Regions from separate parts of the Rahnella perminowiae genome, predicted to be linked through region 2. Evidence: predicted binding sites of a transcription regulator. Region 2 holds the regulator's gene; each other region holds the start of a gene.
What was found. Region 2 encodes PurR, which represses purine synthesis genes. Its sites were predicted from a motif close to CANGCAAACGTTTGCNTG; they were not measured.
Positions count from the first base shown of each region.

Region 1: purE (5-(carboxyamino)imidazole ribonucleotide mutase) is a predicted target of PurR. The motif match lies at 8,089-8,106, and genes of this name have one in related genera.
Region 3: aroL (shikimate kinase AroL) is a predicted target of PurR. The motif match lies at 997-1,014, and genes of this name have one in related genera.

Region 1 is NZ_JAFMOT010000162.1:48,692-58,885, forward strand. Features, by position in the region: gene mgtE (magnesium transporter) at 1-925, shown strand, start outside; gene J1781_RS06405 (diguanylate cyclase) at 1,128-3,404, shown strand; gene alkA (DNA-3-methyladenine glycosylase 2) at 3,418-4,281, opposite strand; gene cysS (cysteine--tRNA ligase) at 4,403-5,794, opposite strand; gene ppiB (peptidylprolyl isomerase B) at 6,022-6,516, shown strand; gene lpxH (UDP-2,3-diacylglucosamine diphosphatase) at 6,528-7,250, shown strand; gene miaE (MiaE family protein) at 7,362-7,994, opposite strand; gene purE (5-(carboxyamino)imidazole ribonucleotide mutase) at 8,175-8,684, shown strand; gene purK (5-(carboxyamino)imidazole ribonucleotide synthase) at 8,681-9,745, shown strand; gene ybbP (putative ABC transporter permease subunit YbbP) at 9,867-10,194, opposite strand, start outside.
Region 2 is NZ_JAFMOT010000188.1:249,572-259,765, reverse strand. Features, by position in the region: gene J1781_RS24760 (riboflavin synthase subunit alpha) at 1-628, shown strand, start outside; gene cfa (cyclopropane fatty acyl phospholipid synthase) at 720-1,871, opposite strand; gene punC (purine nucleoside transporter PunC) at 2,226-3,443, opposite strand; gene punR (DNA-binding transcriptional activator PunR) at 3,580-4,485, shown strand; gene purR (HTH-type transcriptional repressor PurR) at 4,521-5,546, opposite strand; gene cydH (cytochrome bd-I oxidase subunit CydH) at 5,851-5,970, shown strand; gene J1781_RS24730 (C40 family peptidase) at 6,136-7,032, opposite strand; gene J1781_RS26375 (hypothetical protein) at 7,386-7,514, shown strand; gene J1781_RS24725 (Grx4 family monothiol glutaredoxin) at 7,495-7,836, shown strand; gene rnt (ribonuclease T) at 7,929-8,642, opposite strand; gene gloA (lactoylglutathione lyase) at 8,735-9,142, opposite strand; gene nemA (alkene reductase) at 9,306-10,194, opposite strand, start outside.
Region 3 is NZ_JAFMOT010000179.1:45,493-55,686, forward strand. Features, by position in the region: gene J1781_RS14655 (class I SAM-dependent methyltransferase) at 183-761, shown strand; gene aroL (shikimate kinase AroL) at 1,034-1,558, shown strand; gene J1781_RS14665 (IclR family transcriptional regulator) at 2,097-2,891, shown strand; gene J1781_RS14670 (OPT/YSL family transporter) at 2,953-4,530, shown strand; gene J1781_RS14675 (DUF1177 domain-containing protein) at 4,665-5,594, shown strand; gene J1781_RS14680 (AroM family protein) at 5,599-6,276, shown strand; gene ppnP (pyrimidine/purine nucleoside phosphorylase) at 6,457-6,747, shown strand; gene rdgC (recombination-associated protein RdgC) at 6,832-7,746, opposite strand; gene mak (fructokinase) at 7,956-8,876, shown strand; gene J1781_RS14700 (ABC transporter ATP-binding protein) at 8,947-9,768, opposite strand; gene J1781_RS14705 (ABC transporter permease) at 9,765-10,194, opposite strand, start outside.

The DNA of each region.
Region 1 (10,194 bases), on a different contig from region 2:
CGAGTTACTGACCGTTCGTCCGGATGTCTCACTGGGCACCGTTCAGCGCTTTCTCCGATCACGCAAATCAATTCCCCAGGCAACCGACAAAGTCTTTATCACTGACCGGAAAAATACGCTGATCGGCGAATTGCCGCTGACTACCATTTTACTGAACCCGCCGCATACGCTGGTTTCTGATGTGATGATCACCGAACTCACGAGCTTTGAACCGGAGGATAAAGCGGAGGATGCAGCCAGTGCGTTCGAGCGCTACGATCTGATCACCGCTGCCGTCGTGGATAAAAAAGGAAAACTGATGGGGCGCCTGACGGTGGAAGAAATTGTTGATTTCGTCAATAACGACACCGACAGCAACTTACGCCGTATGGGGGGGTTAAGTCCTGAAGAAGATGTTTTCTCGCCGGTGACCAAAGCTGTACGTAATCGCTGGGCATGGCTGGCCATCAATCTGTGTACGGCGTTTGTGGCTTCCCGCGTGATTGGCCTGTTTGAACACACGATTTCACAGCTCGTTGCACTGGCCGCGCTGATGCCCATTGTTGCCGGTATCGGCGGGAATACCGGTAATCAGACCATCACTATGATTGTGCGCGGGCTGGCGTTGCACCACGTACAGCTCGGCAATCTGAAATTCCTGATGTTCAGGGAACTGGGCGTGGCGCTGATCAACGGCCTTGTGTGGGGCGGATTAATGGGGGTCGTCACCTGGCTGCTCTACGGTGACTGGCAAATGGGTGCCGTGATGACGTTGGCGATGGTACTGAATTTGCTGCTGGCCGCACTGATGGGCGTCGTGATCCCGCTGACCATGGTGCGTCTTGGCCGGGACCCGGCAGTCGGTTCGAGTGTCATGATTACCGCGCTGACAGACACCGGCGGATTTTTCATTTTCCTCGGCCTCGCCACCATTTTCCTGCTCTGATGAATCAATTCCGGCTTTCTGGCCGGAAAATTCGTTATCTATTACAGCGTAATGTAGAATTTACATTAATAATTAGCGCTGATTCTCCGATATTCATTCCTCCTGTCGCAGCCCGACTTGCGACAGGTGCAGAGTAACAGGAATAAATAAGTGTCACTGCGACTGCCTGCAACTCTCCGTCAGCCAGAAAAAGGTTTTCATTGTGGAAAAGAGCAAACCGCTTTCACGCAGGATTTATCGGGCAAACTGGACATCCTGCTTACTTTTGGGCATTTCAATTTGCCTGCTGGCGCTGACTTGCCTGAGTATTATTCAGAAGTCATCCAGCCTCGCCGGGATGTGGCTACCGACGGCATTGCTGATCCCTGTTTTATTCCATAACCGTTATCGCGCCTGGATCCCGCTGCTGGGGTCCGCTGCGCTTGGGATCGCGGCATCACATACCATCCTCGGCACCCCTTTTTTCCATTACCTGCCTTATCTGATCAACAATCTTATTGAAGGGGCACTTTGCGCCGCGTTGTTGCGCAGAATGCTGCCAGCCCAGGATCCGCTTTCCGGGCTGGGTTCCTGGATGAAATTTCTCTTCGTCGCGGTAATTTTCTGCCCGCTGGTCGGCGCGTTAATTATGCTGTTGTTTATTCTGCCTGCTCATACCCCGGCGGAATTACAAAGCCGCTTTGTGACCTGGTTTATGTCAGAAGCGGTGGCGATCCTCGCTCTCACACCACTGGGGCTAATCTACCAGCGCGGCTATCTGTCTAAACTGCTCACTTCACGACGTCTGTTCGGGCTACTTCTGACGTTAATCCTGACCCTGGCCGCCGGTTATCTTGCGCTGAAATGGCTGCCTTACACTTTCGCATTTATCACCATTCCCCTGCTGTGGTGCGCCATTCGTTTACCCCGGATTGAAGCGTTCATTATTTTCCTGGCAGTGACCCTGATGATTGCGTTACTGCATACCAGCGGCATTATTTCTGTTCAGCCGCGACTGTCGATTCAGGTCCCCCAGGGGTTAATTTTTCTGCCGCTGTTACTGATTCTGATGCCTGCGAATGCCATGGCGATGGCGATGCATGCGCTGCGCGCTGAAAAATCTCACATCACGCAGAGTGAAAATCGCTTCAGAAATGCCATGGAATATTCAGCGATTGGTATGACGCTGGTATCTCCGGAAGGCAAACTGTTGCAGGTAAACAAAGCGTTATGTCAGTTGCTGGGTTATGAGGCGGAGTATCTGACGACCCTGACGTTCCAGGAAATTACCTATCATGACGATTTGGGCAAAGACCTGATGCTACTGCAGCAACTGCTTAACGATGAAATCCAGAGCTACACTCTGGAGAAGCGCTATATGCGCCGCAGCGGGGAAATTATCTGGACACTGCTCGCCGTATCGCTGGTGCGTGATGAACACCATAATCCGCTGTATTTCATTTCTCAGATTGAAGATATCAACGAACTTAAACACACCGAAGTGACCAATAAGCGCCTTTCGGAAGCGCTGCATGAAGAAAAAGAACTGCTGCATATCACGCTCAATTCTATCAATGAAGCCGTGATCTCAACTGACCGTAACATGAATATTACTTTCATGAATCCGGTGGCCGAGAAAATGACCGGCTGGACAGAACAGCAGGCACAGGGACAACCGGTGAGCCGCATTGTGCTTATCAGCAAAGGGGCGGGAGGGCCGCTTATCGATAACCTTTTGCAGTTTGATATCAATGAAAACCTGCACTCTTCGGTTGAGCGTTCCTTGGTTCTGCACGGACAGCATACTGCTTTGTTTGACGTTCAGCTGGCCGTGTCGCCGCTGCGTACATTGAAAGACGAACCGATTGGCATTGTGCTGGTACTACAGGATGTCAGTAAATCCCGCGAACTGATGCGCAAACTTAGCTACAGCGCCTCTCACGATTTACTCACCGGGTTATCGAATCGTGGCAGCTTCGAATCGAGCCTGAAAAAAGCGCTCAATGTGACGGCAACACAACGTCAGTCTCATGTGCTGGCGTTTATCGATCTGGATCATTTTAAGGCGATTAACGACACGGCAGGGCATGCCGCCGGGGATGAACTGCTGCGTCAGTTAAGCACCCTGATGCAGGAGAATATCCGCAACAGTGACCGGCTGGCGCGGCTGGGTGGCGATGAATTTGCGCTGATTTTATTTGATTGTCCCCAGGAACAGGGGTTGATAACGCTTCAGCATCTGGTGGATAAAATCAATAATTTTTACTTTATTTGGGAAGGAAATGGCTACCGGATCGGAGCCAGCGCAGGGATGACGCAAATAAACGATGCAAACGTAACCGGCAGCGAATACATGGCACAGGCGGATATGGCCTGCTATATCGCCAAACACAACGGACGCGGGCGGGTTTATAAATATGAACCGGAGCAAAAAAACGCCATCGCGTACACCAGCGGCGAAACACCGCCTGAAAATCCTCAGTCTGGTGCACAAGGGTAACATTGGAACCCGACTAGGGCGTATCCGGCTGCCAGTCGTGATTGAACCATAAATGTAGCGTGGCATAAGTACGCCAGGGTTTCCAGATTTCGGCATAGCGGGCAATTTTCGCCGGCGTCATTCCCGGAAAGCGTTGCTTAATCAGATAATCGCCCCCGAGAAAAACATCAGGCGCAGACCAGGCGCGCATGGCGATATAACTGGCGGTCCAGTTGCCAATCCCCGGCATTGCCAGCAGTTGTTTTATTCCGTCCTGCACATCGGTGATGTCATCCAGCGGCAAACGACCCTCCTCCACCGCCTGTGCAAGATTAATCAGACATGCCGCACGCTTGCCCTGCACACCGATGCCCCGTAAATCATCCACCGTTAACTGCCCGATCGTAGCCGCAGATGGAAACAAATGGGTCAGTGCCACAAACGGCGTACACACAGAGTCTCCCCATTTTTCGGTCAGCCGCGTCGCCAGTGTCGCCGCCATTTTCACGCTCACCAGTTGTCCGAGAATGGCGCGAACCGTCAGCTCAAAACGATTGATACAGCCCGGCAGACGTAATCCCACGGCGTTTTCCGCCAGCGTCCCCAGACCGCCGGCGATCAGCATCGGCTGCGCGTCCAGATCCAGCAAACGCCGCACCTGTGCCGCCACTTTTTCCGTGACCGGCGAGAGCGACGCCGACACTTCCAGCTCAACGCCATGTTGCTCAGGCAACGGACGCAGCCGCAACCAGCCTGTCAGCCGTTCACCATTGTGCATCACTGCCAGCGTGCGCTGATAATATTCGCCGTCCTGCTGTTCGACGCCCTGCAACGCACGTACGCCGAGAAAAGTCGTCATCCATTGCCAGTCATACGGAGGCTGATACGTCAGAAGCATTCGGGTCACAGGGTAATCCTTATAAAAAAGCCTCCAAAAAGGAGGCTGTTGAGATCACGCCTCTCCAAAATAACTGGAGTTGCAGCAAGGCACACTGCTGCAGCTTCAGGTATGAAGGAGATTACTTGCGGCGCCAGGTGGTTCCGGCAGCGCCATCTTCTAACACGATACCCATTTCATTGAGACGATCACGCGCTTTGTCCGCCATGCCCCAGTCTTTGCTGGCACGGGCATCGTTACGTTGTTTGATCAACGCTTCGATTTCAGCCACTTCGTCGTCATTATCCGCCTGTGCGCCGGACTTGAGGAACTGCTCCGGATCCTGTTCCAGCAGGCCAAGTACACCCGCCAGCTGGCGCAGTTCGGCGGCCAGTCCGTTTGCCGCAGACAGGTCTTCCGCTTTTAGGCGGTTGATGTCACGCGCCATATCGAACAGCACAGAATAAGCTTCCGGCGTATTGAAATCGTCGTCCATAGCCGCACGGAAACGCGCAACGAAAGCCTCACCACCGGCTGGCATTGCAGCAGCATCGGTCCCGCGCAGCGCGGTGTAAAGACGCTCCATTGAGGTACGCGCCAGTTTCAGATTCTCTTCGCTGTAATTCAGCTGGCTGCGGTAATGACCCGACATCAGGAAATAGCGCACACTTTCAGCATCGTAATATTTCAGCACGTCGCGCACCGTAAAGAAGTTATCCAGCGATTTGGACATTTTTTCACGATCAATCATCACCATACCGGAGTGCATCCAGGTATTCACATACGGACCGTCATGCGCGCAGCTTGACTGTGCAATTTCGTTTTCATGGTGCGGGAACATCAGATCAGAACCGCCGCCGTGAATGTCGAAATGCGCGCCGAGCTGTTTGCAGTTCATGGCAGAACATTCGATATGCCAGCCCGGGCGACCTTCGCCCCACGGTGATGTCCAGCTCGGCTCGCCCGGCTTAGACATTTTCCACAACACAAAATCCATCGGATTGCGTTTCACGTTAGCTTCAACTTCAACGCGTGCGCCAGCCTGTAACTGATCCAGATCCTGACGGGACAATACGCCGTAATCCGGATCACTTTCCACCCAGAACATCACGTCGCCGTTCGACGCGACATAAGCATGGTCGCGGTCAATCAGCTTCTGCACGATATCGATGATCTCATCAATGTGCCGCGTCGCACGCGGTTCCGCGTCCGGTGGCAAAATGTTCAGTGAGGCAAAATCAGCGTGCATTTCCGCGATCATACGATCGGTTAGCGACATGAAATTTTCGCCATTTTCAGCGGCACGTTTAATGATTTTGTCGTCGATATCGGTAATGTTGCGCACATATTTCAGGTCATAACCGAGGTAGCGCAGATAACGTGATACCACGTCGAAAGACACAAAGGTGCGACCATGGCCGATATGACACAGGTCGTAAACAGTGATCCCACACACGTACATACCGACTTTACCGGCATGAATTGGCTTGAATTCCTCTTTTTGGCGACTCAGGGTATTAAAAATCTTCAGCATCAGGCTATTCCGTGTGTTGGGCGTAGAAAATGACGTTGACGCGTTTAAGCGACACTAACGCGTATAATATAACGAAAATGATTTCACCGAAACGCCATAAGGCCACCGGACGGGCTTTAGTCATCACAAAGCCACTGCTGACGGCAACTTTTGAGTTATGGTATAAGAAAAGGCTATAGTAGCCGCTCTTACTAAGAGCACACATCAACATTAGCAGGATGATAAATATGGTCACTTTCCACACTAACCACGGCGACATCGTCATTAATACTTTCGCTGACAAAGCGCCAGCCACCGTTGAAAACTTCCTGAACTATTGCCGTAAAGGCTTCTACGACAACACTATTTTCCACCGTGTGATTAACGGTTTCATGATCCAGGGCGGCGGTTTTGAGCCAGGCATGAACCAGAAAAACACCGATGCGCCTATCAATAATGAAGCAGACAATGGTCTGAAAAATACCAAAGGCACGCTGGCAATGGCGCGTACCAACGATCCGCACTCCGCCACGGCCCAGTTCTTCATCAACGTCACTGACAACGATTTCCTGAACCACAGCGGCAAAAATGCGCAAGGTTGGGGTTACTGCGTATTCGCAGAAGTGGTCGAAGGCATGGATGTGGTTGACGCGATCAAAGCCGTCAAAACCGGCCGCAGCGGCATGCACCAGGACGTTCCAAAAGAAGATGTTGTGATCAAAAGCGTCACAGTCAGCGAATAATCAACGTCGGGATGACCACGTTTTTTATTGCTGATATCCATCTTTGCGCACAGGAACCGGCAATCACTGCCGGTTTTCTGCGTTTTCTGCGCGAAGATGCGCCGCAGGCTGATGCCCTGTACATTCTCGGTGACCTGTTTGAAGCCTGGATAGGCGACGATGATCCGCAGCCGCTTCATGCCGAGATCGCCGCAGCACTCCATCAGTTACACCAGCAAGGCGTACCCTGCTTTTTCATTCATGGTAACCGCGATTTTCTGCTCGGCAGACGCTTCGCACGCGACAGCCTGATGACATTGCTGCCGGAAAAAAAAGTGCTTGAGCTGTATGGCCGCCGCGTCCTGATCCTGCACGGTGATACCCTGTGTACCGATGATGTCGCGTATCAAAATTTCCGCAAAAAAGTCCACAACCCGCTGATCCAAAAACTTTTCCTGATGCTGCCGCTGAAATGGCGGCTGGCGATTGCCGCCAGAATGCGCGCCAACAGCAAAGCCTCAAATCAGGGTAAGTCACTGGATATTATGGATGTGAACCCGCAGGCAGTGATCAGCGAAATGCAGACGTCAGGCGTAGAATGGATGATTCACGGCCATACCCATCGTCCGGCGATCCACGAGGTGGCGTTGCAGAATAAAACCGGCCACCGGGTGGTACTCGGTGCCTGGCACGAAGAAGGCTCGATGGTCAAGGTGACTGCCGACAACGTGGAACTGATCAGCTTCCCGTTTTGAGTCACCCTCCCATTACCCTGAATAATGTTGAGTTGCCGAAGGCAACAAGTTTGTGAATCCCCGGGAGCTTAGCTGGCTCAGTGACCAGGGCGAATGAACGCAGTCAACATATCAGCAGCCTGAAGTATGAAGGGTAACAGGTACGCCGCTGTGGAAGCGGAATTGCTCATCCGGCGTGAGGATCAGTTCCGCTTCAATTCTGCCAAACTCCTCTACCCGTTCACGGATATCCGTTCCGGCATACTGTTCTGCCAGCGCCAGGTAATCGGCAAAATGCCGTGATTCAGAACGCAGCAGTGAGGTATAAAAGCGCGATAAGGTTTCATCGAGATGTGGCGCAATTTTGGCAAAGCGCTCGCAGGAACGCGCTTCGATGTACGCTCCGATAATCAGCCGGTCAACCAGAATATTCAGATCATCATGATGACGGGTATGTTTGATCATCCCGCTGGCATAGCGCGACGGTGAAAGCTGGGTATAAGTAATATTGCGTTTTTGCATGATTTCCACCACCTGCTCAAAGTGGTGAAGCTCTTCCCGTGCCAGACGGGCCGCGCAAAACAGCAGTTCAGTGCGCTCAAGATATTTGGTCATCAGGCTCATCGCCGTTGCCGCTGCTTTCTTTTCACAGTTGGCGTGATCAATCAGCATCACCGTCTGATTTTCCAACGCCACATCGACCCAGATAGCAGGGGTTTCACAGTGAAGAAAATCATAAATCGGTGCCAGTAAAGCCTGCGTCATAAATCAGTTTCCAGTCAGATTTGTCATTAACAGCGTGAGGGGGATTATACAAATCTGCCGCCAACTTCTCATCAAAAATGCGCGGTTTTCCGGCGACGCAACCGTTTTCCTCCCTCACGGAGCATGCTATCATTTGCGCCCTCGCAGTTTCTATTTCCGAATCACAGGAGCTTTACAGACATGTCATCCAACGTTACCCCGGCAAAAATCGCCATCGTTATGGGGTCAAAAAGTGACTGGGCGACCATGCAGTTCGCCGCCGACGTCCTCACAACGCTGAATATTCCTTTCCATGTCGATATCGTCTCCGCGCACCGTACGCCGGACAAGTTATTTACTTTCGCTGAGCAGGCTTCCGCTAACGGATTTGATGTGATCATCGCGGGTGCCGGTGGCGCAGCGCATTTACCGGGCATGCTGGCGGCGAAGACGCTGGTACCGGTGTTGGGTGTTCCGGTGCAAAGTGCGGCACTCAGTGGCATCGACAGCTTATATTCCATCGTGCAGATGCCGCGTGGCATTCCGGTCGGTACGCTGGCGATTGGTAAAGCGGGTGCGGCTAACGCGGCGCTACTGGCGGCACAGATTCTGGCGCTGCATGATGCTGAAATCGCCAAAAATCTGGCGACATGGCGCACCACACAAACGGACGAAGTGCTGAATAATCCCGATCCGCGGGAGGAAGCATGAAACCGGTTTGCGTACTCGGAAACGGTCAGTTAGGCAGAATGCTGCGTCAGGCCGGTGAACCGCTGGGCATCGCCGTATATCCCGTCGGCCTGGATGCCGAGCCGGAAGCCGTACCGTATCAGCAAAGCGTCATCACTGCTGAAATCGAGCGCTGGCCGGAAACTGCCCTGACCCGTGAACTGGCGACGCATAATGCGTTCGTCAACCGCGATATTTTCCCGCGTCTGGCCGACCGCCTGACGCAAAAACAGTTACTGGATCAACTCGGCCTGGCAACCGCACCATGGCAATTGCTGGCCGATGTTGCCCAATGGCCGCAGGTTTTCTCACAGCTGGGTGAACTGGCGATTGTGAAACGTCGTGTTGGCGGTTACGACGGCCGGGGTCAGTGGCGTCTGCGTTCAGGCGAAGAAAATACGCTGCCGCAGGATTGCTACGGCGAATGCATCGTTGAGCAGGGCATCAATTTCTCCGGTGAAGTCTCGCTGGTGGGTGCGCGCGGACACGACGGCAAAACGGTCTTTTATCCGCTGACCCACAACCTGCATCAGGACGGTATTTTGCGCACCAGCGTTGCGCTGCCACAGCCGGATGCTAATCTGCAACGGCAGGCAGAAGGCATGCTGTCGGCCATCATGAACGAACTGAAATATGTCGGCGTGATGGCGATGGAATGTTTCGTGGTCAGCGAAGGGTTGCTGATCAACGAGCTGGCGCCGCGTGTGCATAACAGCGGACACTGGACGCAAAACGGCGCGTCCTACAGTCAGTTTGAAATGCATCTGCGCGCCATTCTCGATCTGCCGCTGCCGAAACCGGTAGTGAGTTCGCCGTCGGTGATGGTGAATCTGATTGGCACCGATGTATCAGAAAAATGGCTGAGTCTGCCGCTGGTCAATCTACACTGGTATGAGAAAGACGTGCGTCCGGGTCGTAAAGTCGGACACCTGAATCTCAACGACGCCAGCGCCAGCCTGCTGAAAGACACTCTCAACGCACTGATTCCGATGCTGCCGCCAGAATACGCCAGCGGCATTGAATGGGCAGTTGATAAGCTTTGATTTGATCGACACCCTCCCCTGCGAAGGTGGGGGAGAAAAGCGCGATCGGCTCCCTCCCCTGCGATGAACTTCCCCCCTAAACCTGGACACCAGATTAGCGCAGGGGGGAGGCGTTTAGAAACTACGAGTCGTATTGCCTGAACAACGCCCGCCCCCGCAGCAATCTGACACCCAGCCAGCCACCGCAAACTGACAACAGCACCGCCCCGACGACCGGAACCGAAATCCACATCAGATAATTCGGCTCCCACGGGAAATCAAACACTTTGCGTTGCAGCAGCCATAACGCGGCTTCCGCACCGATTGCGGCGGCGATCCCGGCCACCAGCCCGAGCACGGCAAATTCACACCACAGTGTCCGGTGGAGCATTTTTTTGCTGGCACCCAGCGTACGGTAAACAATCAGTTCCTGACGGCGCTGATGCATGCCGACCTGAATCTGCGCCAGC
Region 2 (10,194 bases):
CGGCACGGTCGTATCGATCGACGAGAAACCTAACTTCCGTACCCATGTGGTTCGTTTACCTGAAAATATGCTGGATAACCTGCAGCTTGGCGCATCGGTGGCACACAATGGTTGCTGCCTGACCGTCACTGAGGTTAACGGTGATCTGGTCAGTTTTGATCTGATGAAAGAAACCTTGCGTCTGACGAATCTCGGTGAACTGAAAGAGGGTGATCCGGTTAATCTGGAACGTGCAGCGCGATTTAATGATGAAATTGGCGGGCATTTAATGTCTGGTCATATTATTTGCACGGCAGAAGTGGCAAAAATCCTGACCTCAGAAAATAACCGTCAGATCTGGTTTCGTATGCCGCATGAAGATTTGATGAAATATGTATTACATAAAGGTTATATCGGTATTGACGGTATTAGTCTCACTATCGGTGAAGTGACCCGCACCCGTTTTTGTGTGCATTTAATTCCGGAAACATTGCAACGCACGACGTTGGGCACAAAACGTCTGGGTGACAAAATTAATATCGAAATCGACCCGCAAACCCAGGCGATTGTCGATACGGTAGAACGTGTATTAGCCAGCCGTGAAGCGGCTATCGCCACGGCGCAGGCGATGATCGATAAAGCGCAATAGCATCTCAGGCTTTTTATTCGAATAAAAAATGGCGTGCATAAAAAACCGGACGATAAATGTCCGGTTTTTTTTATTGGCAAACCGAAGATCATCAGCGTGGTACGCGGATGCCCCCATCAACGCCTTCCGGGCTGAAGACAACCTGCCACAACTGAATATCCCTGGCGCGGAAAGCCCCGGCGCAGGCATTCAGGTAGTAGGTAAACATACGGTGGAAACGTTCACCGTATTTTTCCGCCAGTTCCGGCCAGTGTTTCTGAAAGCGTTCATTCCATGCCATCAGTGTGCGATCATAATCAGCGCCAATATTGTGCCAGTCTTCCATCACAAACAGTGACTCGCTGTTATGTGCAATTTGCTGAACAGAGGGCAGACAGCCGTTGGGAAAGATGTATTTATCAATCCACGGGTCGACATTAAGGTCTGTTTTGTTAGAACCAATGGTGTGCAGCAGGAAAATACCGTCAGGTTTAATATTGCGTTTGGCGACATTAAAATAGGTCTGATAATTTTTCGGACCCACATGTTCAAACATCCCGACAGAAACAATACGGTCAAACTGATCATTCAGGTCACGGTAATCCTGCAGCAGGATAGTGACATCCAGCCCTTCACAGCGTTTTTGAGCCAGTTTTTGTTGTTCAGCAGAAATCGTGACACCTACAACGCTTACGCCATAATTTTTGGCGGCGTACTCAGATAACCCACCCCAACCGCAACCGATATCCAGCAGGCGCTGTCCCGGTTTTAATTGCAGCTTGTCGCAGATCATTTTGAGTTTTGCTTCCTGCGCTTCTTCAAGCGTAGTGGCTTCTTTCCAGTAGCCGCAGGAATATTGCATGTAGGGGTCGAGCATCAGCGTAAATAAATCGTTGCCCAGATCATAATGCTCTTTGCCGACAATCCACGCCCGTTTGCGCGATTGCAAATTAGTCAGGCGTGCTGCGGCGACACGTAAAGTATCTTTGAAATGGTGGGGCAGTTTATTTTCCAAACCGGCACGGATAACACGCTGGAAAAAGATATCCAGACGGTCGCATTCCCACCAACCGTCCATGTAACTTTCACCGAGGCCCAGAGAACCTTCCTGTAAAACACGCTTAAAGAAGTCAGTGTTTTTTACTTTAAGGTCGAAAGGACGATTACCGTTTACCTGAATATCTGCCATCGCCAGCATCTCACTGGCGATCCGATACCATTGATTGTCCTGAATGCTTTGGTCTTCTATACACGATGAACTCATAGCTTCTCCATCACTTTCTCTTCTGACTTATTAACCTGCCGGGAAAAGCAAAGGCTATTTTTGCAGGTCTTTATGAGAACAGACGACTAGCGTCTCGCCCGATATTCGACACCAACAGAGGAAATTAAGAAGAACGCCTGCGCGCCGGAAGACGGGCAGGAAAATCATCCGTGAAAAGTATTCAAAAAATAAGTGTGACACCGTCCGCGCGTCTGGCTTAAGTATGTAATAAAAGTTTTGTAAAAATGCTATTTTATTTAGTTTTGTTGAGTATAGGCTCGCTGGCAGGCATTCTCAATAGTAAATCGTAATCAATGAAAATGCCCGCTAAGTGACTGTTACATTAGGGTATTATCACTGTTGATTTGCATGCAGAGTCTGAGTTTCCTGCTCCGGTGGCTGCTCATCGTCTCGCACATTTTTATGCTGTAAAGAGAGCCAGCGGCCCAAAACTACCAACAATAGTGTAGACAGCATGATCGTGACTGTCGCCATGAGCGGGTGCACAATAAATGCGGAAACCAGCATGCTGGCAAGAAAGCAAAGCCCAAGCTGCAAGGTATTCTGCAACGCTGCCGCCTTACCTGTATTAGCAGGAAATGGCATTAATGCATTTGCGACAACAATTGGATAGGTTGCACCATTCACCAAAGCCATCAGACAGAAAGGGATCAGCAAACTTGTCAGCCCGGCATTTGTGAACATAGCCACACAGAACAAGGCCACCATACTGATGCCGTAACCAGTCAGTAACCATGGCAGAATTTTATTGCCGTCCAGCCTGTTGATCAGAACACGGCAACCAAAACCACCGAGCAGGAAAGCGATAGTCTGCGGAACATAGCTCAGCCCGATGGCACCGGGTGAATAGCCCATATCGCTCAGGATAAACGGTGAGCCCGTCAGCCACGCAAAGAAACCCGCTGAACAGGCGGCATAAATCATGACATTCCCGCTGTAAACAGGCGATTTCAATAAAGTCGTAAAGCCGGTTTTATCTGCCTTTGCGTCTTTTGCCGGTTTGTTTTCACGCAGAGTCAGCGTCGTCAGCACTAAAGCGATGGCAACGACGGTCAGCAGGGCAAAAATAGCTTCCCAGTCAAAATGATTGAGCACCCAGGCACCCAGCAACGGTGCAAGAGCCGGAGAAAGCGCCACTAACGGCATAATGCTGGCAAAAGTTTTTTTTGCCACATCGGCAGAAAAACGGTCAACAACGATAGCCTGCCAGGTGACTGCGGCAGCACACACGCCTATGGCCTGTAAGAAACGCAGAGCCAGAAGAGCGCGTACATTCTCAACCCAGATAACACCCAGACAGCCGAACGCAAAAAGTATCAGACCAAGAAGCAATACCGGTTTACGGCCGATTCTGTCCGACAGTGGCCCCCACAGCAACTGACCAACAGCAAATCCACCGAGAAAAATGCTCAGACTTGCGCTGATCATCCCGGGGCTGGTCATCAGACTGGTTTGCATGGCACTGAACGCAGGCAGATACATATCGGTGGCTAAAAAGCCCAGCATGCTCAGACCCGCAAGATAGAGCATAAATCCAAAGGAGGGTTTCATTATTGTCTCGTTAATTTATTTATTGCAGATGATGTGACGCAGATTTCATACCGGGGGCGGAGTTTAACGCTTTGATAACAGGCTTGTGAAACGTTAATATTTGCACTCTGCTATCAAAAAAATTGAAGGCTGGATTATGTGGTCAGAATACGCTCTCGAAGTGGTTGATGCTGTCGCAAGAACCGGCAGTTTTAGTGCAGCTGCGCAGGACTTACACCGTGTGCCTTCTGCCATCAGTTACACCGTCCGCCAGCTTGAACAATGGCTGGCCGTGCCGTTGTTTGAGCGTCGACATCGTGACGTAGTGCTGACGCCAGCGGGAAAGGTTTTTGTCGATGAAGCACGGGTTATGACAAAAAAAATGATAGCCACCCGCCGGCAGTGTCAGCAGGTGGCGAACGGCTGGCGCGGCGAATTACGTGTGGCGGTCGACCGGATTGTCAAACCCGCACGGACACGGCGTCTGGTGCTCGATTTTTATCGCCATTTTGCGGATACCGAACTCATTATTCACTCGGAAGTGTTTAACGGTGTCTGGGATGCGTTGGTCGACGGGCGTGCAGACGTGGCGATCGGCGCTACGCGCGCGATACCGGTTGGCGGGCGCTTCAGTTTTCGTGATATGGGATTTATGGACTGGCATTGTGTCGTCAGCCCGCAACATCCGCTGGCGCAGCTATCCGGTGCGCTGAACGATGATCAACTGCGACCTTATCCGGCATTGTGCCTGGAAGATACTTCCCGGACATTGCCGAAGCGTGATACCTGGACGCTCGATAACCAGCGGCGTCTGGTCGTGCCGGACTGGACCTGTGCGCTGGAATGCCTGACTGAAGGATTGTGCGTGGGTATGATGCCGGTTCACCAGGTCATGCCGTGGATTGAACAGGGAAAATTACAGGTGCTGGCACTGGAGAATATATTCCCTGACAGCCCGTGCTGCCTGACGTGGGATCAAAGCAATCCTTCACCTTCACTGAGCTGGCTGTTGGAATACATGGGCGATACAGACACCATGAATCAGGAATGGCTGCGCGATTAGAAAAAACGCCTGCACAGGCAGGCGTTTGTGATTTGTTAACGACGGTAATCACGGTACGGGCCGTCGGCGACTGAACGGCGCTCGACCAGTTTCGGATGCACTTCGATGGTCTGGGACTCTTCACGCTTACTGACAATTCTGTCCAGTAACATCGTAAAGGCCATTTCACCCAGACGTTCTTTCGGCTGATGCACGGTTGTCAGCGCCGGGGAGAAGTAACGGGCGTTACGCACATTGTCGTACCCGATCACGGAAATATCCTGAGGAACGCGAAGGCCGAGTTCGTCTGCGGCACAAATTGCACCCATTGCCATCACATCGCCGCCGCAAAACACGGCAGTCGGACGATGCTTTTGCATCAGAATCTTATGCATTGCCTGGTAGCCAGACTCTGGTTCGAAATCACCCTGAACTACCCATTCGTCACGAAGAGGAATATTGGCTTCAGTCAGTGCTTTCACAAAACCCTGGAAGCGGCCGCCGCCGGTATTACGCGCCAGTTGCCCGGGGATCACGCCAATATCACGATGACCGCGTTCAATCAGATAACGACCGGCCATGTAACCACCTTCGAAAGCGTTATCGATAATGCTGTCGGTAAAGTTCTTGCGTGCTTCACCCCAGTCCATGACCACCATGGGAATCGAGCGGTACTCTTCGAGCATATTGAGCAATTCATCAGGGTATTCCGCGCACATCACCAGCAAGCCGTCGACGCGTTTTTGCGCCAGCATTTGCAGGTAGGCCTGTTGTTTCTCCAGGTTATTATGCGAGTTACACAAAATCAGCGTATAGCCTTTGGAGAAGCAGCTGTTTTCCACGGCTTCAATCACTTCGGCAAAATAGGGCGCTTCGCTTGAGGTGGCCAGCAGGCCGATGGTTTTAGTGTTATTGACCTTCAGACTGCGGGCTACAGCACTCGGAGAGTAATGTAACTCTTTGATTGCAAGGAGAACCGCTTCTTTGGTTTCTTCGGCGACGAAACGTGTTTTATTGATGACGTGCGACACGGTTGTAGTGGAAACGCCAGCGCGCTTTGCGACATCTTTAATCGTTGCCATGTAAACAATGACTCCTGAACTCACGTGCTTCAGCACGTTAGCATTATGTTAATCGTTTGCCTGCGAGGATTTAACTGCTGGCTTCTCAAAGGGCAGTGAAATCATTGGGTGGATTCTTCAGAATGAGGCGCGAAATGCTCTCGGGTGAAATCGACCGGCACACAGACGTGTTAACCGACAATTTTCTCTTATAATGCAGGAAAGTGGAAGCAAAATTCTCAGGAACGCATTGTCATTCAACACAAGATTTTAAAGGTTAATTATGAGAAAATGCGTTGGCACACAATGAGTGTGGTATTAAGAAATGCCACAATTTGATCCGAAAGGGGGTTTGATGGACAGCAACCTGAAATTATCGTTGATCACCACGGTATGCGCTTTGCTTATGATTATCGCTTTCAGCTTCACTGCAATAATGAACTGATTCAATAAGTGATCCGCCATAAAAAAGGGCGACGCCTGTCACAGGCGTCGCCCTTTTCAATGTTACGCAGTGACCGTTACCGCCGATGTTCTTCCCTGCAGAAACGCTTCGTTAAATGCTATTCAATGGCTGATTAGCGAACCTTCAGACTTAACGAATTGTTTATTATCGGATCGTTTTAGGGGTCATTACCCGACGTGCGCCTACATAGTGGTCTTGCCAGTAATCATCGCCAAGAGAAGTAATTTTAATGTCTTCGCCCGTTCTTGGAGACTGAATAAACTTGCCGTTGCCAACGTAAACCCCAACATGGTCTGCCGCGCCGCGGTTATTGATTCTGAAGAACACCAGATCACCGCTTTCAAGTTCGCCGCGTTTGACCGGAGCGGCATCGCGCAGGTGATACATTTCATTTGCTGTACGTGGCATTTTTATACGGATCAAATCTTTGTAGGCATAATAAACTAAGCCGCTGCAATCAAAACCGGTATTCGGCGAGGTTCCGCCCCAGCGATACGGTTTTCCTACCTGGTGCATCAGTTTGGTCATGGCCGTTTGCTGAGCATGCTGATAGCGTTTTTTATGTGTTGCACTTAGCGTAATCGGTTTGCTGTCTTCTTCGAATTTCTTACCTTTACGGTGCCGGCCATAGGCTTCTTTTTTACCGGCCTTTTCCGTGCTGTTTTTCGCGAGGGTACGGGTTTTGCTATGTCTCTCTGTTTTGCTCTCGGCCCGCGTGGTCTTGAGTGTCTTTTCTTTTTTACTTTCGGCCCGCGTTTTGGCGCTTCTCTCCGTCGTGGTCTTTCGTTTAACCAGTTCGGTGCTTTTCACTTTCTTCTTCGAATTCTTATCCTGAGTTTTTTGTTCTGTGACGGGCGCGGTTTTCGTTTTTTTACTGTTTTTCGCAGCAACCGTTTTTCGCTTTCGTCGTTCTTCCGGCGCAGCCTGATTAACATGACTTTTACGCTGATCGGCAGAGACACGAGTCTGTGGCGACGCATGTGCCATATTTAAAAACAGCTGGGTAAAGAGCAGCACAAAAAGCGTGAACAGTAAGCGCATAGCTTCGTTACCATGAGTGGTAGGTTAAACATCAGGGATGTCAGAGTATTGCCTAAAAGAACCCGACAAAAAAGCACGAATTGCCTCGATTCTAGATCATATTGTGAGAAAAAGTTAATAGCTTTTTTTATGTCGAAATAACCGCCATTTTTAGTCAAAAAAATGACCGTTTTTCATGATGTTAATATTTGAGTTAATCAGTGGAATTCTGCAAATTAGATCGGATTGATGAACGCCGGAAATGTTATTCCCGATGAATGTTTAAATATGTGAGCCTGAGCGCACCCGCTAAAAATGGTTAAATAAATTGTCAGCACTGAGAAAGACCCCACAAAAAATGGCGTTTTTATCTGATGGCTGCCGTCGTTACAATAGAAGGTATTGTGATTGTACACCGTCTCTTTGTGCTGCGCGTGAAGAGCAATGATCGTGACAGCCTGTACCGGCTTGAGGAAGCAAGAAATGACTACTCCAACTATTGAAAAGATTCAGAAGCAAGTTTCTGAAAACCCGATTCTGCTGTACATGAAAGGTTCGCCAAAACTGCCAAGCTGCGGTTTCTCTGCTCAGGCTGTTCAGGCGCTTTCTGCCTGTGGCGAACGTTTTGCTTACGTGGATATCCTGCAGAACCCGGACATCCGTGCTGAGATGCCAAAGTTTGCTAACTGGCCAACGTTCCCACAATTGTGGGTGGACGGCGAACTGGTTGGCGGCTGCGACATCGTGGTTGAGATGTTCCAGCGCGGCGAGCTGCAGCAGTTGATCAAAGAAACTGCTGAGAAATACAAATCTTCTGAAGAGTAATACTACGGAAGATCACCGGCTTTTCGACCGGAAAATATGAAGAGCGACATGATGTCGCTCTTTTTTGTTTTCAGTCCGCCGGAAAGTCGTCATTACTGATTTTCTTCAGACGCCGTTTCGTCTTCGGCTTGTTCGTCTGAAAGCACCAGAGGCCAGCCGCCAAGGCGTTTCCATCGGTTTACCAGTTCGCAGAACAACTCGGCCGTGCGCTCGGTATCATACAACGCAGAATGTGCCTGGCTGCTGTCAAAATCGATACCCGCACTGATACAGGCTTTTGCCAGCACCGTTTGCCCGAGTACCAGCCCGCTTAGCGCGGCAGTATCAAACGTAGCAAAAGGGTGGAACGGATTACGTTTCAGCCCGGCACGTTCGGCCGCTGCCATGAGGAAACTGTGATCAAAATTCGCGTTGTGCGCCACAATGATCGCACGGTTACAGTTCTGCTCTTTCATTCCTTTGCGGATGACTTTGAAAATCTCATGCAGAGCTTCATATTCACTGACTGCGCCGCGTAACGGATTGGTCGGATCGATACCGTTAAATGCCAGCGCTTCCGGCACCAGTATCGCACCTTCAAAAGGCTCGACGTGGAAATGCACGGTCTCATCGCTTTGCAGCCAGCCGTCCTGATCCATCTTCAGCGTGATCGCTGCAATTTCCAGCAGCGCATCGGTTCTGGCATTAAATCCGGCGGTTTCTACATCGATAACCACGGGATAAAAACCACGAAAACGGCCTCTCAGGGCGTTAATGTCACTATTCTCGGCCATTAGTTTCTTATCTTCATCGAATTCAGCGCGCATTATGACAAATTTTGCCGCCGCTTGCAGGGTTGTGGCAAAAATCAGGCAATAAAAAAGGGCGCGATTGCGCCCCAGTCGGTGGTCGGGGAAATTTAATTACCCAGCCCCTGTCCTGCGTGTCTGGATTCGATCAGTTCGATTTTGTAACCGTCCGGATCTTCAACAAACGCGATAATAGTGGAGCCGCCTTTGACCGGGCCCGCTTCACGGGTCACTTTCCCACCCGCATTACGGATGTCATCACATGTTTGCGCAACGTTATCAACGCCCAATGCGATATGACCGTAAGCGGTGCCGATGTCGTAGCTGTCGACGCCCCAGTTATAGGTCAGTTCGATCACTGCACCTTCACTTTCTTCGGTGTAACCGACGAAAGCCAGAGAATATTTATATTCAGTGTTTTCGCTGGTACGCAGCAAACGCATACCTAAAACATCGGTATAGAAGCTGATAGCACGTTGCAGATCGCCAACGCGAAGCATGGTGTGGAGTAAACGCATAGGTTCCTCTTTATTTGCAGGATGAGAATTAACGGGTCAAGACTAACTGATAGCAGCCACTTTGTCTGTAAAAGGGCAACCGATTGTTGAATGACTGACCCAAAAAAAACAGCAGAAGGAGGGCCACTTCTGCTGCAAGGAGTCAATGACTCTTTTTTAATTATTACAGTGTCGGATAATCGGTGTAACCCTGAGCACCGCCGCCATAAAAGGTTTCCGGTTTGGGTTCGTTAAGCGGCGCGTGAGATTTCAGTCGCTCAACCAGGTCAGGGTTTGCAATATAGCTGCGGCCAAATGCCACGGCATCGATATAACCTTTTTCGATCAGCTCTTCGCCTTTCTCTGCGGTGTAAGCACCAGCACCGACAATCACGCCCTGATAATGCGCACGGATCACTGCACGGAATTCTGTGCTGTAAGGTTTGCCGCCCGCCCAGTCCGGTTCGGAAATATGCAGGTACGCCAGTTTGCGTTTGTTCAGTTCATCGAGCAGATAAATCGCAGCCTGTTCCTGGTCTTCACCATTATCCAGCCCGTTGAAGGGTCCCATAGGTGAAATACGTATGCCCACACGATCAGCGCCGATAGCGTCAATGGCGGCATCCACGACTTCCAGCGTCAGACGGGTACGGTTTTCAATGCTGCCGCCGTATTCATCTTCACGCAGGTTTGATGCCGGAGACATGAACTGGTGCAGCAGATAGCCGTGCGCGGCATGCAGTTCAATGTAATCGAAACCGGCTTCAGCGGAGCAGGCGGCGGCATGACGAAAATCGTTCACGATCCCCGGAATTTCGCTGAGCGCTAAGGCACGCGGTGTCGGACAATCGACACGGATGGCGTGCCCCTGTTCATCACGCAAGCTGGTGCGGGTGTTCGGATTGACGGCGGAAGGCGCAACGGGTGTCTGGTTGTCGGGCTGAACGCTGTTATGTGAAATGCGTCCGGTATGCCACAGCTGAACCGCAATGCGTCCGTCTTTATGATGAACGCCGTCCACGATTTTTTTCCATGCAGCAACTTGTTCCGGCGTGTGCAGGCCCGGTGCACCG
Region 3 (10,194 bases), on a different contig from region 2:
AATGTCACCTGACATTGGCCTTTTTTATTCTTTTTATCTTTTCTCTTCGCCGGTTTATTTTGAGAATCATCTCATAGGATTTAATTTATATTAAACTTCCTGGCACTTTTTTATTCTTAATAATCATTTCTTAAGAATTTATAAGTGATATTGAAGTCTATATCCCCCAGGAGGACGTTTAAATGTTAAATGCCGCAATAATGACAATTAAGAACACCGGGATTTCGATTCAGAATCAGTTTTTTTATTTGCAGAATTTTATTACTTCACCACGCACCATGGGAACCCTTATGCCCTCGTCACCGTGGTTGTGCCATGCGATGCTCAGTCAGATTGACTGGACGACATCGCTGGATATTGCCGAACTTGGCGCGGCGGACGGCGTTCTGACCCGCCGCATCCTGAGCCGTATGCGGGCAGACGCCCGGCTTGAGGCTTTTGAAATCCAGCCTGCGTTTATCCGTAAGCTTAATCAGATGAAAGATCGCCGTTTACAGGTGATGGCACATTCAGCCGAGCATATGAGCACGTCGTATGATGCTGTGTTTTCCTGCCTGCCATTGCTCTCGATGCCTCTGCGTACCCGTATCAGAATTTTGCAGACCACGCGGCAACAGCTGAAAGAAAAGGACGGCGTGCTGGTTTTATTCCAGTACAGCCCTCTGTCAGAGAAATTGTTATCACGCTACTTCACCTGGAAAAAAATCCGGGTAGTGAAGAATTTTCCGCCCGCCCTGGTCTATATCTGTAAACCCCGCTGATACAGCAACTTAGAGGATAGGGCTCGCAAAGCTTATTGCAGGCCGTTGCGCAGCAAGGATTTTTCAGTATGATGCCCTTAACGGCGTAAATAAAACGCTACAGAAGCTTCACCGGCAGGTGACAAAAATCTGCCAGTGAGGCTTTTTTGTTGTACTATCTGACGAGTACGCATGCAGGGCAGTACAATGACCATTTTTGACACATACTTCATATTGATGATGGATTTTCATCAGGCGGGCTAACGGCTCCCAGGGAATAAAGGATAGCGGTAATGACACAAACCATTTTCATGGTCGGCGCACGTGGTGCGGGTAAAACAACCGTTGGCAATGCCCTGGCTAAAGCGCTGGGCTACAAATTTGTCGATACCGATCTGGCGTTGCTGTGTACTTCTGGCCTCAGCGTGGCAGATATTGTTGAGCGTGAAGGCTGGGAGGGCTTCCGCCGTCGTGAAACTGAGACATTAAAAGCTATTTGCTCGCCCTTCACCGTGGTTGCCACAGGGGGAGGCGTGGTGCTGTCCCGGGAAAATCGCGACTTTATGGGCCAGAATGGTACTGTCATTTATCTGCGTTCCCCTGCATCTACCCTGGCAAATCGTCTGGAAGATGCACCGCTGGAAGATCAGCGTCCGACATTAACAGGCAAGCCGATCACGGAAGAAATGACGGAAGTATTGAATGAGCGGGAAGCGCTTTATCAGGAGGCGGCCCATCATGTCGTTGACGGAACTCAGGAGCCGCAGAGGGTGGTGAATCTGATTATGGATGCACTGGCGCTGTCGATGGCGCGCTGAATTCCCCTGATATCTGACAAAACGAGCCCGGTGGCTCGTTTTTTTATGTCTGCGCGTTCTGAGCCGTGGCTCCGGGAAAAGCCGGTGTAAACAAAACGGGCCATGTGACGTGACGGAGATCACGTACGCTTAAGTATTGTACTGATGTATAGGTGGGCGTAAAATAATAACCCATGTGATTACTTAACAGCGGAACTCATGATGAAATCCATAATGTCGTTCTTCAGCCAGCATGCCAAAGTGATGCCCGCCATCTGGTCGGTTACCATTATTCTCATTGAAGCTTCTATCGCTCTTTATATTTTGCGTAATATTTAATCACGATAATCTGCTGGTTTTTACATCAGTCACCTCATTAATACTCGGCATTTATTTCTCCTTCCTCTCAATCTAATGGCTTTAGGAATTTCTTTAAGCATATTCCTTTGTGTATTTCATCCTGCGTGAAAAATAAACGACTTGACGCTGACACGTATCAGCTTTAATTTTTATTTAACTAAACAGGAACCTTGTTCCATATAGCGGAACTCGCGCCTTTATGACTACATTGGAAAATGCGGCGGCAGTACTGAAGCTATTTTCAAAACAAGGGATCCGGCAGGGGCATCCCGGTTTGTCGTTCAGTGATGTCGTTGAAAATTTAAAATTACCGAAAAGTACGGTTTCCCGGTTACTGATGACGATGGAAACGGAAGGACTGCTGGAACGTGATCCTGACAGCCGCCTGTACCGGATCGGACGATTATTACTGGCTGTTTCCAGTCATTATTTATCGGCTCCGCTGGTCGATTTAGCGTCACCGTATATGGCGCAACTCAGCCAGCTGACGCAATGCACGGGTTATATTTCCATGCTGGAAGGACGCGACATCATGGTTATGCGCATGTTTCCCGGCAGAACGTATCTGCAAGTGGTCACGCCAGCCGGAAGCCTCCTGCCTGCGCATGAAACGGCCATCGGGCGTGCGATTCTTGCGCGGTATACCGATGATGATGTTCTGGCACGTTATAGCGGTCACTATCAGGTGCATTCTGCTAATTCACCGGCCAGCAGGGAAGTTCTGTTATCCCGGTTGGCGGAAGTCCGGCTGAACGGTGTGTCATTTGCCAACAATGAAACGTTGCTGGGAATAAGTACCTTAGCCACCAGTATTTTTAATAAGCACCGTAATGAGACCGTTGGATTATGTTTGTCTTTCCCTTCACCTGCACAGGGGAAAGACATTCCGGAAGGAATAAAAGAAGGGCTGATTGCTGTAACCCGGCAAATCGCCGAAAAATTGGGTGATGAGTATTGGCATTTATCTAAAACGGCAACAGAGCCGCCAGGATAATGACTTGTAACGGACCCGGATTATTTGCTATGTGAAATACTTGCTCAACACCAGGGGCCTTATGTCAGATCAATCTGCAAAGAATAATAAGGAGAATCCGCTAAAGGATATTGGCACGCTCATCGTAATGATTTTGTTGTCTGTTTTAGGCGCAATCATCGGTGTTCAACTGATTACCACGTTGGGTGTGACGCCAAATACGTCGATTATCGGCGCACTGTTTGCCATGTTACTGGCGCGCATTCCGATGCAGGCTTTTCACCGTTACCGTTCGGTTCACACACAGAACCTGGCGCAAACCGTGATCTCCTCTGCAACCTTTGGTGCGGCAAACAGTTTGCTGATGCCGATCGCTATCCCTTATGTCATGGGGCAGCCGCAACTGATCATGCCGATGTTTACCGGTGTGGCCGCAGCGATGTTACTTGATGCCTACCTGCTTTATCGGCTGTTTGACACCAAAGTGTTCCCGGCCAGCAATGCCTGGCCACCCGGTGTTGCCGCAGCTGAAGCGATCAAAGCCGGTGATAACGGCGGACGTCAGGCCTGGCTGCTGGTTGCAGGCGTAATTGTCGGGCTGGGCGGCGCGATGCTGAAAATCCCGATGGCGGCTTTTGGTACGGCATTTATCGGCAACATCTGGGCGCTCAGCATGTTTGGTATCGGCCTGCTGATCCGCGCGTATGCGCAGCCGGTTGCCGGACTGGATCTCAACGCCTTGTATATTCCGCACGGTATGATGGTCGGCGCGGGGCTGGTGTCTCTGCTGCAGGTGATTCAGGTTGTGCGTGCTAAAAACGCTGATGCCAAAGCCACGTTTACTCAACCGGCGAAAGAGGTGCGTAAAGCGCTCGGCCTGGGCGCATTCGGTTATATCGCCATCGCCGCACTGCTGGCGCTGGCAGGCGGGTTGTACAGTGAAATGTCGGTCGGCATGCTGATTGCGTTCGTGATTTACGCTGCGTTTGCCGCCTTCTTCCATGAGCTGATCGTAGGTATTGCCGCGATGCACTCCGGCTGGTTCCCTGCCTTTGCTGTGGCGCTGATTACCTTAATTATCGGCATTCTGATTGGCTTCCCGCCGCTGGCGTTGTGCGTGCTGACCGGTTTTACCGCCGCAACGGGTCCGGCATTTGCGGATATGGGCTTTGACCTGAAAGCCGGATTCATTTTGCGCGGTTATGGCAAAGATTTGCAGGCTGAACTTTATGGCCGCCGGATCCAGTTATTCGCCGCACTGCTGGCATTTATCATCGCCATTCCGGTGGTGTGGTACGCCCATTACGGTTATTTCGCCCAGGATTTAGTGCCGCCGGTTGCGCGGGTTTATGCCAAAACTATTCAGGCCGGAGCCCAGCCGGGCATTGCGCACAGTCTGCTGATCTGGGCAATTCCGGGCGCATTGATTCAGCTGATTGGCGGCCCGAAACGTCAGCTTGGCGTGCTGCTGGCGACCGGTTTGTTGATCAACAGCGTCATGGCCGGATGGGCCGTGGTCTGCGGCATCGTATTGCGCATTATCATTATCCGCATCTGGGGTGAAAAAGGGCGTACGCCAATGGAAGTGCTGGCGGCGGGTTTTATTGCCGGTGACGCACTCTACAGCTTCTTCACCTCAATTTTCAGTGCCAAAAAGTAGTGAGTACCGCACCAACACCAGGGCTGATGTTCAGCCAGTATTAAACACCTGACTGTTCCCCGATGAACAGCGCCCGCGACCGTTTGGCTACTGCGTGATATACGCCGGTCGCGATGTTTTAAGAGGGCTTTGTGATGAGTTTGCAGCAGACACTAACGGTATTCGAACTGATTGACAGTGCGCATGTCAGTGGTCAGGACATTGTGGACTTATTTGCCCGCTATCCTGAGATCACCGCCAGCACACACCGCGCTGACGGCCCGAAAGGTGGCACTGATTTTGTGCATATCACCATACCGGGCAGCCAGGGGAAAAGCCGTGGCGGTACAGCGCCAACGCTGGGGATTATCGGCCGCCTGGGCGGGATTGGTGCACGCCCGACGCGTATCGGTCTGGTTTCTGATGGTGATGGTGCGATTGCCGCTGTCACCAGCGCGCTCAAGCTTGCTGACATGCAGCGCAAGGGGGACGTACTCGAAGGCGATGTGATTGTTACCACCCATATTTGCCCGAATGCACCGACCCGCCCGCATGATCCGGTCGATTTCATGGATTCACCGATTGATGACGTGACCATGAATGATAATGAAGTGGTTGACGGCGTTGACGCCATCCTGTCCATCGACACCACCAAAGGCAACCGCATTATCAGTCACAAGGGATACGCGATTTCGCCGACGGTGAAAGAGGGGTACATCCTGCGTGTTTCCGAAGATTTGCTGCGCATCATGGAAATGACCAGTGGCAAACCAGCGGTCACTTTCCCGATTACCACGCAGGACATTACGCCTTACGGCAACGGTGTGCACCATCTGAACAGCATTCTGCAACCGTCAACGGCGACTACCGTACCGGTGGTCGGTGTGGCTATTACGGCGGAATCGGTTGTACCGGGTTGTGGCACCGGGGCAAGTCATGAAGTGGATATCGCGCTGGCGGCAAAGTTTGCCGTTGAAGTTGCGAAAGAGTTCGGCCGCGGCACCTGTCAGTTCTTTGATGCCGATGAATATCAACTCTTGTTGTCGCTGTACGGAAGCTTGCGTCACCTGCAAAACCGGAAGTAATACGATGATGACACCTTTTGCGACGTTAACAATCGGACAGGCGCCACGTAGCGACATTATGCCGCTGTTGATGGCACATCTGCCGGCCGGGTCAGTCACCCATGTGGGTTTACTCGACGGGTTAAGCACGGAGCAAATAGAACAGCGTTATGCCGCTGTTGAGGGTGAGGCGATACTGGTCACCCGCCTGCTGGATGGTTCGCAGGTCACGTTGGCTGCACATCGTGTAGAGCGCGGATTACAGGAAAAGATCGACGTCATGGAAGCCCTGGGTTGCATGACCATTCTGCTGCTTTGTACCGGCCAGTTTCATCATCTGCAGGCTAACAATGCGCTGCTGCTGGAGCCTGACCGCATTATTCCCCCTCTGATCGGTTCAATGGTCGGGCAGCACCGTGCGGGCATTGTTGTGCCGGTTGAATCACAGGTGGTTGAACAGGCGGACAAATGGCGCAAATTAGCCAAATCCCCCTGTTTTGCGGTTGCCAGTCCGTATCTTTCTGACGACCAGGAACTGAAGGAAGCCGCGATGTGCCTGGCTGAACAGGGAGCGGAAGTCGTGGTGCTCGATTGCATCGGCTTTAATCGCCATCACGTTGATGTGCTGAAAAAGCATCTGAATATTCCGGTGTTGTTATCGAATGTACTGATGGCAAAACTGGCTGCGGAACTGGTGGTTTGAGGGGATGACTGACGGGCAAACAGCTACCCACAATGGCACTGTGCGACGGTAAAATCAAATCAGCGCTACCGCTTTGCGTGCGGTGTCGTTTCGTGCGGATAAAGCCGTAATAATCAGTGACAGAAGAGGCTTTCTGCCCCTAATATGAAGGCTCTGAAATTTATCGCAAAGGGCCAATCTATGTTGAAAAATAATGAGTATTTTGACGGGAAAGTGAAGTCGATTGGTTTTGACAGCGAAAGTACGGGTTCAGCCAGTGTTGGCGTGATGGCCGTCGGTGAATATACTTTCGGCACCGCAAAGCCGGAAGAAATGACCGTAATCAGCGGCTCTCTGAAAGTGCTGATCCCAGGTTCTCCGGACTGGCAGGTCTTTAAGCCAGGCGAAACCTTCTACATTCCGGGTAAAAGTGAATTCAACTTACAGGTCGGCGAAACCACATCGTATCTCTGTAAGTATTTAACGAAATAGTTATTCAGACACAGTCGAAACAAGAAAGGCGCCAATGAGCGCCTTTTCTTATTTTTGCGGACTGATTTTTGCAGACTGAGAAAATTATCGCTGAGCTTCGCCGCCTAACGCTTCGATCAGGTTCTGGATCAGCGCTGCCAGTTCACCGGTCATCAGCACGAAATCGGCATCGAAACGGCCGGCGAAATCTTCGCGGTCAATATCTTCGTTTTGATCACGAATGACATCGCTGAATTTCAGGCGTTTAATACTGCCGTCGTCCGCCAGCATCAGCGCAATGCGTTCCTGCCAGTCAACGGCCAGTTTGGTCACCAGTTTGCCATTCTCAATATGTGTGGCGATTTCGTCGCTGACCAGCGCCTGCTTCTTACAGCGGATCACACCGCCGTCTTCCAGAATCGCTTTGAGTTCGGCTTCATCCTGCAATGCGAAACCGGCCGGGGTATCCCCTGAACGCACCCATTCGGTCAGCGTCAGTTCGATCGGGCTCTCCATGGTCAGCGGTACCACCGGCAGCGAACCGAGGCTTTTACGCAGCAGCGCCAGCATGTCTTCCGCTTTTTTGGCACTGGCGGCATCAACCATGATCAGGCCGTTAACGGTGTCGATCCACATGAATGTCTGGCTGAAACGGCTGAAGGCGCGCGGCATCAGACTGTGCAGTACTTCATCTTTCAGAGAATCTTTTTCAGTCTTCTTCAGCTTACGGTGTTGTTCACCTTCGAGCTGTTCAATCTTGGCCTGGAGTTCCTGTTTGATCACCGGAGAAGGCAGGATTTTCTCTTCTTTACGGGCGCAGATCAGGATCTGACCGCCGTTGACATGCGTCAGCGCATCGCCACCGTGAGAACCCATCGGTGAGACCCAGCCGGTTTTCGCCATGTCCTGGCTACCGCACGGAGTAAAGGTGAAAGCGCTGAGCTGTTTTTCCATTTCATCAGCAGATAACGAAACTTCACGGCTCAAACGGTAAACTAATAAATTCTTAAACCATAACATGGCGTTATCCCTGTCGCAGCGCACTCGTAGTACGCTGAATAAATGAATGCAGGGCGGCATGATAACCAATTGAGCGTCAGTCGTCGTTAAGAAATCGCCGCACCCTGTAACATTGCATAACAGCTTATTCTGGTGACAGTCGCGTCTGGCTTCTAAACTGAATAAACTCAAAAAAACTGACCCTGCAAAGTGTAAAAGGAGAACACCACGTGCGAATTGGCATTGATTTAGGCGGCACAAAAATAGAAGTCATTGCGTTATCTGATGAAGGTAAAGAGCTGTTCCGTAAACGGGTCGATACCCCGAGAAATGACTACGAACGCACGCTCAAAGCGATCGAAGGACTGGTGCTGGATGCTGAAAAAGCCACAGGCCAGCGCGGCAGCGTAGGGCTGGGGATCCCCGGCACTCTGTCGCCTTTTACCGGTAAGGTGAAAAATTCCAATTCGGTCTGGCTGAACGGACAACAGCTGGATGAGGATCTGGCCCTGCTATTAAAACGCGAAGTGCATATTGCCAATGATGCGAATTGCCTTGCGGTGTCAGAAGCCACTGACGGCGCAGGGGCGGGCCGTCAGACCGTATTTGCGGTTATTATCGGCACCGGCTGTGGTTCCGGTGTGGCGCTTCACGGCGCGGCGCATGCGGGCGGTAATGGCAATGCCGGGGAATGGGGACATAACCCGCTGCCGTGGCAGGATGATGAAGAAATTCAGTTTGCCCGTGAGGTACCGTGCTATTGCGGGAAATCAGGCTGCGTCGAAACCTTTGTTTCCGGCACCGGTTTTGCAGAAGACTACTTCCGTTTGTCCGGTCAGCGGCTGAAAGGCGCAGAGATTATTGCGCGGGTGGAACAGGGGGATGAAACCGCAGAACTGGCGCTCGGACGCTATGAACGCCGTCTGGCTAAGGCGCTGGCGAACGTAGTAAATATCCTCGATCCGGACGTGATTGTCTTCGGGGGAGGCATGAGTAATGTGGATCGTTTGTATCAGACGGTGCCGCTGTTGATTAAACAATGGGTGTTTGGCGGAGAATGTGAAACGCCGATCCTCAAAGCCGTTCATGGTGATTCGAGCGGTGTGCGCGGTGCGGCCTGGCTATGGCCGCAATCGCGCTTTGCGTTGTAAGCATCAGAAATAATCATGAGTAAGTCACAGGAAAAAAAATCGCGCCCCTGTGACTTACCGCCGTTGCCCTTCAGAGCGCCATTTCGCGCTTAAAGACTTCCAGAGTATGTGCCTTGACGCGGATAAATTCCGGATGGCTCATGATTTCCGATCCACGCGGGCGCGGCAGGTCGAACGGTACGATTTCCGCAATCTGCGTCGGTCGCCGCGTCAGCAGTAAAATCTCATCCGCCAGGAACACCGCATCTTCCAGATCATGTGACACAATCAGCATCGTGACGCCAGTCGCCAGTTGCACTTCCTGCAATTTATCGCGGATAAACAGCGTCATCTCGAAATCCAGCGCCGAGAAAGGTTCGTCGAGGAACATCACTTCCGGACGCGTCGCCAGCGCCCGCATGATACATACCGTTTGCTGCTGGCCGCCGGAAAGCTCATACGGATAGCGTTTCAGGTCAAAGCGGATATCAAACATCTGCGTCAGCTCCTCAACCCGTGCATTCACATCGGCTTTGCTCATGCCATGGCGGACCAGTGGATAGGCGATGTTGGCGCGCGCGCTCATCCACGGAAACAGCGCATCGCGGTAGTTCTGAAATACGTAGCCGATGGTGGTTTGTGCCAGCGTTTTGCCGTCAAATAAAATATCGCCCTTATCGACCGGGATCAGCCCGGCGATCATATTCATTAAGGTCGATTTTCCACAGCCATTCGGGCCGAAGATCGACACAATTTTGCTGCGCGGCAGATCCAGATTGAGATCGGTGTAAAGCGGTTGCCCGGCAAAGGCTTTGTTCAGCCCGCGGATTGTCACATGCGTGTCGGGGCGCGTGGCGTATTGAGGCAGCTTCGGGCCTTGGTAGTCAGGGTTCAGCGAGAGAGGTTGCGTCATGCTTTGCTACTCCAGTGCACAGTTTTTTTCTCGATCAGTAAAAAAGCCAGATTCAGCAGATAGCCCAGCGCACCAGTGATCAGGATCGAGGCGTACATATCTTTGATATTGAAAACCTGCTGGGCATCAATGATCCGATGGCCGAGGCCGGTTTCTGAACCGATAAACATTTCGGCGACAATCACGATCACCAGCGCAATCGACACGCCGGTGCGCAGTCCGACAAAGGTTTGTGCCAGGCTTTCCATCAGCATGATGTCTTTGAAAATATGCCAGCGGGAAATACCCATCACTTTGGCGGCCATCAGGCGGGTTTTTTTGGCATTCATCACGCCGTATGCACTGTTGAACAGGATGACCAGCACGGCAGCAAAGGCGGCGATGGCGATTTTGTTGGCATCCGTAATGCCGAAAATCAACATAAAC